Spirosoma rhododendri: one gene and its partner. The protein of the gene in region 1 interacts with the protein of each later gene in a pairwise test. Links are inferred from orthologs where the notes say so. Each region holds a gene or a part of one and is shown on either strand. Other genes may lie near its edges.

Region 1 (3,324 bases):
ACGTACTTCATCATCGCGGCTCTGTTCGTGCTGGCGGTGGTTATTGGGCTGCTCATTTACGTGTCGGTGCGGTTCCGGGCCAAACCCGGCGACGGGGAGCCAAAGCAGTTTACGGGGAATAAAGTTGTCGAGGGGTTTATGATCGGGGTACCCACGCTACTCGTCGCGGTGTTTATGTACCTGACGATTGATACGATGGCGAACGTGATGCCCGCCCCCGCCGGAAATCAGCGCCCCGACGTCGTCATTACCGGCCACCGCTACTGGTGGGAAGCCAGCTACCCCGGCACAAAAGCGATTGTTGCCAACGAAATTCATTTGCCCGTCGGGCGCAAATTACTGGTGCATATCAACGCGGCCGACGTCATTCACGACTGGTGGGTACCGCAGCTGGGTGCCAAGATGGACGCCATTCCGGGCCGCACCAACTACGTCTGGACGACCATTCAGAAGCCCGGCGTATACGAAGGCGCGTGCAGTGAATTTTGCGGGGCACAGCACGCCTGGATGCGGATCAAAGTTGTTGCCCAGCCCGAAGCGGAGTTCAGAAAGTGGGTCGCGCAGAAGGAGCAGGACGCCACGACGCAACTAAGCGCATCGGCGCAGGCGGGGGCCGCTTTTTTCAGCCATCAGCCCTGCGGAAGCTGCCACCGTATTCGCGGGACGGCCGCTAACGGCAACGTCGGCCCTGACCTGACGCACTTCGGTAGCCGGAAAATCATGCTGGCCGGGCTGCTGGAAAACAACCCCGAAAACCTGCGGAAGTGGCTCACCGAGCCGCAGCACGTGAAGCCGGGCGCGCTGATGCCCCGATTCGGTTACCCCAAAGACAGCATCACCGTACTGGTCGATTACCTAACCGCTCTGAAATGATAACGGACGTTCAACTACCCGAACCCAAGACCCCGCTGCCCGGCGCAACGGTCAATTCCGATCAGGGGTTGCTGATGTGGATTTCGTCGGTCGATCATAAGCAGATCGGGATCATGTACATGATCATGACGCTGTTCTATCTGTTTGTCGGCGGGTTGCTGGCGCTGCTGATGCGGGTGCAGCTGATGATGCCGGAAAACACGTTTCTCGCGCCCGACTCGTACAACCAACTCTTTACGATGCACGGTACGACGATGATTTTCTTCGTGCTGACCCCCGCTATTCTGGGTATGGCCGTGTATATGGTGCCATTGCAGATCGGGGCCAACGAGATGGCTTTTCCCCGGCTGAACGCCTTTGCTTTCTGGATTTCGTTCTTCGGCGGTTTGCTGCTCTATTTCAGCTTTCTGGCGGGTGGCGCACCCGACGCGGGCTGGTTCAGCTACGCCCCGCTCAATCAGACGCAGTACTCAGCCTCGCCCGGCATCGACTACTACTGCATCGGGCTGCTGCTATCGGGTATCGGAACGGTATCGACCGCGGCTAATCTGGCCGTAACGATTATTACGCTGCGAACGCCGAGCATGAAGTACAAGTACCTGCCGGTGTTTGTCTGGATGGTGTTTATCAACGCCTTCCTGATTCTGGCGGCTTTCCCGTCGCTCAACGCGGCCCTCGCGATGCTGCTCATCGACCGGCAGCTCGACGGCCATTTTTTCAACACCGACGCGGGCGGGTCGGCTTTACTGTGGCAGCATCTGTTCTGGTTGTTTGGCCACCCCGAAGTGTACATCGTGGTACTGCCGCCGTTTGGGGTGCTGTCGGAAGTGTTTCAGGTGTATTCGCGCAAACCCATCTTCGGCTATCCGTTCGTGGTCGGGTCGGGGATTGCAATTTCGCTGCTGGCGTTCGGCGTGTGGGTCCACCATATGTTCGCGACGGGCATGGGCAACACCGTCAACAGCTTTTTCGCGGTTAGCAGTATGCTCATCGGTATCCCGACGGGCGTCAAGATTTTCAACTGGCTGGGTACGATGTACGGCGGCTCGATCCGGTTCACGACGGGGATGCTGTTTGCCACCGCCTTTCTGGTCGAGTTCACCATCGGCGGACTGAGCGGCATCTCGTTTGCCATCGTGCCCATCGACTGGCAACTGACCGATACGTACTATGTCGTGGCGCACCTGCACTACGTATTTCTGGGTGGTAGCCTGTTCGGGCTGTTTGCCGGATTCTTCTACTGGTTTCCAAAAATCAGCGGGCGGATGTACAGCGAAACGCTCGGTAAGTGGTTTTTCTGGCTGTTTATGATCGGGTTCAACATGACCTTTTTCATGCAGCACATCCTTGGTATCATCGGGATGCCCCGGCGCGTGTACACCTACCCGAATCTGGCCGGCTATAGTTTGCTCAACCTGATTTCGTCGCTGGGGGCGTTCCTGATGGGCGGGTCCATGCTGATCTTTCTGTACCTGCTCTACGACGCCATAAAACGCGGCAAACGGGCGGGCGACAACCCGTGGGACGGCTACACCTTCGAGTGGCTGACGAGTTCGCCCCCGGCCCTGAAAAACTTCACGATACTGCCGCCGGTCTACAGTTTCCGACCCGTACACGACCTGAATCACCCCGAAATCGGCGATTATCAGAAATCCGACGAAGAAAAATATGGAACAAAAGACACTGATTAAACTGATCGTCGGGTCGGAAGCCATTTTCTTTCTGGCCCTGCTGATGGCGTTCGTGTATTTCACCTACGTCCCGACGCTGAACCCCCGCGTCGCCACCACCCTCGACCTGACCACGACGGGTTTGTTTACGGTACTGTTGCTGAGCAGCAGCTTCACGTTCTGGCGGGCGGAGGTCAGCTTCCGGCGCGGGCAGACGAAGTCGTTGCGGCTGTGGCTCAGCGCGACGGTTGTGCTGGGCGTCGTATTTCTGATCGGGCAGGGTATCGAATACACCGGCCTGCTCAGCAAGCAACTGACCGTCAGCAAAGGCACGTTCACGACCAGTTTTTTCACCCTGACGGGCTTCCACGGGCTGCACGTATTGATCGGTATAATCATCCTGTCGATTGTGCTGTATCTCGCGTTTCTGGGTGATCTCGACGATCCCGATTCGGCCCTGCTGCCGTCGGTGGGTATCTACTGGCACTTTGTCGACGTCGTGTGGGCAGTGGTATTCGTGGTCGTATACGTGTTGCCTCACTTTCTAACCCCACGTGCGTCATGAGTTCGGTTATGCACTATTGGTCGTTCGATCTGGTCAGCGTCGGGTTGTTGCTGGCGCTGGGGCTGTTTTACGGCAGCGCGTCGGGCTGGCGGTGGCAGCGGGGCGCGGGGCTGTACGCGGCCGGGCTGGCCTTGCTGGCGCTGGTGCAGTTTTCGCCCCTGCACACGCTGGGCATTACCTGCTCGATGAGCGCGCACATGGTCGGGCATATGCTGT
Region 2 (3,257 bases), 830 kb from region 1 along the record:
TGTTCTACAATCAGGCCGGTACACCCGTCGATGAGCCGCCGACCTATACCATTCAACACTGGCGCGAACTGATGGCGATTCTATAACGCATCAGCACGCTCAAAAAGCCAACGCATGACTTTCGATAACACAACTGCCCTCGTCACAGGGGGTGCCTCGGGGCTGGGCGAAGCCACCGTCAGGATGCTGGCCGCGCAGGGAGCCAACGTCATTATCGCCGATCTGAATCAGGAGCGTGGCTACGCTTTGGCAGACGAGCTGGGCAAGCGGGTACGCTTCTGCCTAACCAACGTCACTGACGAAAGCGACGTACAGGCGGCTATCAACCGGGCCGTCGATACGTTCGGTGGATTGCACATCAACGTCAACTGCGCGGGAGTAGCCGAAGCCCGCAAGACGCTCGGCAAGGTCGATGGCGTGTATGGGGCGCACTCGCTGGCGGCTTTCCAGAAAGTGATTGCCGTCAACCTGATCGGTACGTTCAACGCTATTCGGCTATCGGCCATGGCCATGGAGCGCAACGAACCGAATGCCGAAAGAGAGCGGGGCGTTATCATCAGCACGGCCTCGGTTGCGGCTTTCGACGGGCAGATGGGGCAGGCCGCTTATTCGGCGTCGAAGGGCGGTATCGTCGGGATGACGTTGCCCATCGCCCGCGATCTCGCCCGGTCGGGTATTCGCGTGATGACCATTGCACCCGGCTTGTTCGAGACGCCCCTGCTGGCGTCGCTACCCGAAGAAGCACGGCTATCGCTGGGGCAGCAGGTACCGTTCCCGTCGCGGCTCGGCCGCCCGGCGGAATACGCCCAACTGGCAAAAAGTATTATCGAAAACGCCATGCTCAACGGCGAAGTCATCCGCTTGGATGGCGCTATCCGCATGGGGCCCAAATAGTGCTGATGTAGTTGTGTAGCCTGGACCGGCCCGCCGGCGCGGCTCCAGGTCCGGGTGGGCGCGTAGCGACCGAAAAAGCTACCGCCTGGCATAGTTACCCTGACGAGCACCCGGACGTGGATCGCTCCGGCGCACCGGTCCAGGCTACACGGACGCTCCTTTCAGATATGGACGTCTGGGCTACACAACTAACAGGCTATCCGTAGCTACAACTTACTCAATCGCTCGGCGGCTTCCTGGATGACGTCGTCGGTTTTAGCGAAGCAGAAGCGGAGAATGTGGTAGTCGTTCTGCTGGTGGTAGAATACCGATGTTGGAATCGAGGCCACGCCGATCTCTTTCGTCAGTCGAATAGCCAAGTCGTAATCTGGCTCATCGGTGATCGCGTCGTAGGCGACGCACTGAAAAAAGCTGCCCTCGGCGGGTGTGGATCGAAACCGGCTATTGGCGATGCCAGCCAGAAACAGATCCCGTTTGCGCTGGTAGAAAGCGGGGAGTTGCTGGTAGCGGGCCGGTTCAGCCAAATAGTCGGCAATGGCGTATTGCATGGGCGTAACGGTGCTAAACGTGACATACTGGTGAATCTTACGAAACGCAGCTGTCAGTGGGGCTGAGGCCAGACAATACCCGATCTTCCAGCCCGTGATGTGAAACGTCTTCCCAAACGATCCAACCACGAACGTGCGGTCGCGCAGCACCGGATGCGTCATCAATGACTGATGCGTGCGCCCGTCGAACAGGATATGCTCGTAGACTTCATCACTGACCAGCCAAATGTTGCGGTCCTGCACCAGTCGGGCCAGTTGATCGAGGTCGTCGCGGGTCCAGCAGCGCCCGGTCGGGTTGTGCGGGGTGTTGACCATGATCAGCCGTGTACGGTCCGTAATGGCCTCTTCCACCACCGACCAGTCGACGGCGTAGTCGGGCGGGGTTAGCGTGATGTAGACGGGTATGCCACCGTTCAGGTCGATGGTCGGCACGTAGCTGTCGTAAGCCGGTTCAAACACAATCACTTCATCGCCGGGCTGCACCACTGCTGTAACAGCCGCAAAAATCGCTTCCGTTGCCCCCGACACAATCGTGACCTCCGTATCAGGATCATAACTAACCCCGTACTGCTCCGCCGTTTTCTGCGCCAGCCGCTCCCGTAACACCGGTACACCCGTCATCGGCGCATACTGATTCCGGCCCGCCCGCATATGTTCGTCGACCAGTGCCGTCAGCGCGGGGTCGCAGTCGAAGCCGGGAAAGCCCTGCGACAGATTCAGTGCCCCCGTCTCCGTCGCCAGTTGCGACATCACGGTGAAAATGGTCGTTCCCACGCGGGGTAGTTTATCAGGGAGTAGCACGGTATTCGGTTTTCAGTTTACGGTTTACAGTTTTCGGCGGTCTGACGGGTCGGCACACAGTCGAGCGAATAAGCAAGTTACCGCCAAAACGCAGAACGACCACCCACAAATGGATGGTCGTTCTGTCTTCTGATCGGTCCGGTGATGCGTCAGCCCGCGCCACGGTGACCACCGTGGACCGTAATCTGTAAACCGTAACCTTAGAAAGATGCCGTTAGGCGGGTGAACAGGAAGCGACCGTTGAAGCCACCCTGGTTCGAGCCAAACAGGAACCGGCCCCGGTTCGACGCATCACGACCCGACGCGTAATCGACCGAGCCCAGCGCGTTGCGAGGGTCGATATAAATCTGATCGGGGTAGATATCGAACAGGTTGTTAGCACCCAGCGACAGACTGACAGCTTTCGTGAAGCGGTAGTTCAGCGTTAGGTCCGTAATCCAGACCGGATTGAATGTCTGATCGATGTACGGATCACCGGCTTCGTTGCGGGCAAACTGCGAATTGTAGTAGGCACCGCTGGCGTTTTTCGCGTAGGGGTCCAGATTCGTCCGGTTCGTCACCGAGCCAAAGCGTACCGTCCGCAGCGTTACATCGAACTTGTTGATCGTGTACGACGCGCTCAGGTTGATCTTGTTCTGCGGCTGTCCCGTTTCGAGCAGTGCTACCTGCGAGCGGTCGAAGAAGATGTTGCGGAACCACGTATCGGGGTTGCCGCCCTTGTTCTCGTTGTTGGCCGCACTATTGATCAGCGTCGACGGGTTCACCGACAACACCTTGTTCTGGTTGAAGTTGATAGCCGCCGTCAGCGTCAGTTGACCCGGACCAGCTTTCAGCCGCTCCGTCGCCACGATGTCGATCCCTTTCGTGCGGGTGTCGGCGGCATTGGCGAAGAAGCGAACGTTATTGATTCCCACGTACTCATTGGCGGCAAAGCCCAGCACCGACCGGCTGAACGCACCCGAATACAGAATCCGGTCTTTGATGTCGATCAAGTAGGCGTCAACCGTAATCGTG

The links.
Region 2: the proteins of ctaD (region 1) and HH216_RS04655 interact in binary tests that used the Escherichia coli proteins (3 or more experiments, as listed by UniProt). The link is inferred for Spirosoma rhododendri from one-to-one orthologs.

Annotation. Positions count from the first base shown.
Region 1 is NZ_CP051677.1:2,016,555-2,019,878, forward strand. The notes cover bases 218-3,216. They hold ctaD (cytochrome c oxidase subunit I), read left to right. Parts: upstream 218-869; coding sequence 870-2,564; downstream 2,565-3,216. Other genes in these bases: coxB (cytochrome c oxidase subunit II), read left to right, coding at 218-873; HH216_RS08390 (cytochrome c oxidase subunit 3), read left to right, coding at 2,542-3,108; HH216_RS08395 (cytochrome c oxidase assembly protein), read left to right, coding at 3,105-3,216. Outside these bases: more of coxB, read left to right, coding at 1-217; more of HH216_RS08395, read left to right, coding at 3,217-3,324. UniProt on the Escherichia coli protein: Cytochrome bo(3) ubiquinol oxidase is the terminal enzyme in the aerobic respiratory chain of E.coli that predominates when cells are grown at high aeration.
Region 2 is NZ_CP051677.1:1,181,789-1,185,045, forward strand. Bases 147-3,078 are described here. They hold HH216_RS04655 (methionine aminotransferase), read right to left. Parts: upstream 2,193-3,078; coding sequence 1,101-2,192; downstream 147-1,100. Other genes in these bases: HH216_RS04650 (3-hydroxyacyl-CoA dehydrogenase), read left to right, coding at 147-894; HH216_RS04660 (TonB-dependent receptor), read right to left, coding at 2,444-3,078. In the rest of the region: HH216_RS04645 (YjjG family noncanonical pyrimidine nucleotidase), read left to right, coding at 1-86; more of HH216_RS04650, read left to right, coding at 115-146; more of HH216_RS04660, read right to left, coding at 3,079-3,257. UniProt on the Escherichia coli protein: Shows aminotransferase activity with methionine and histidine as substrates, and to a lesser extent also with phenylalanine.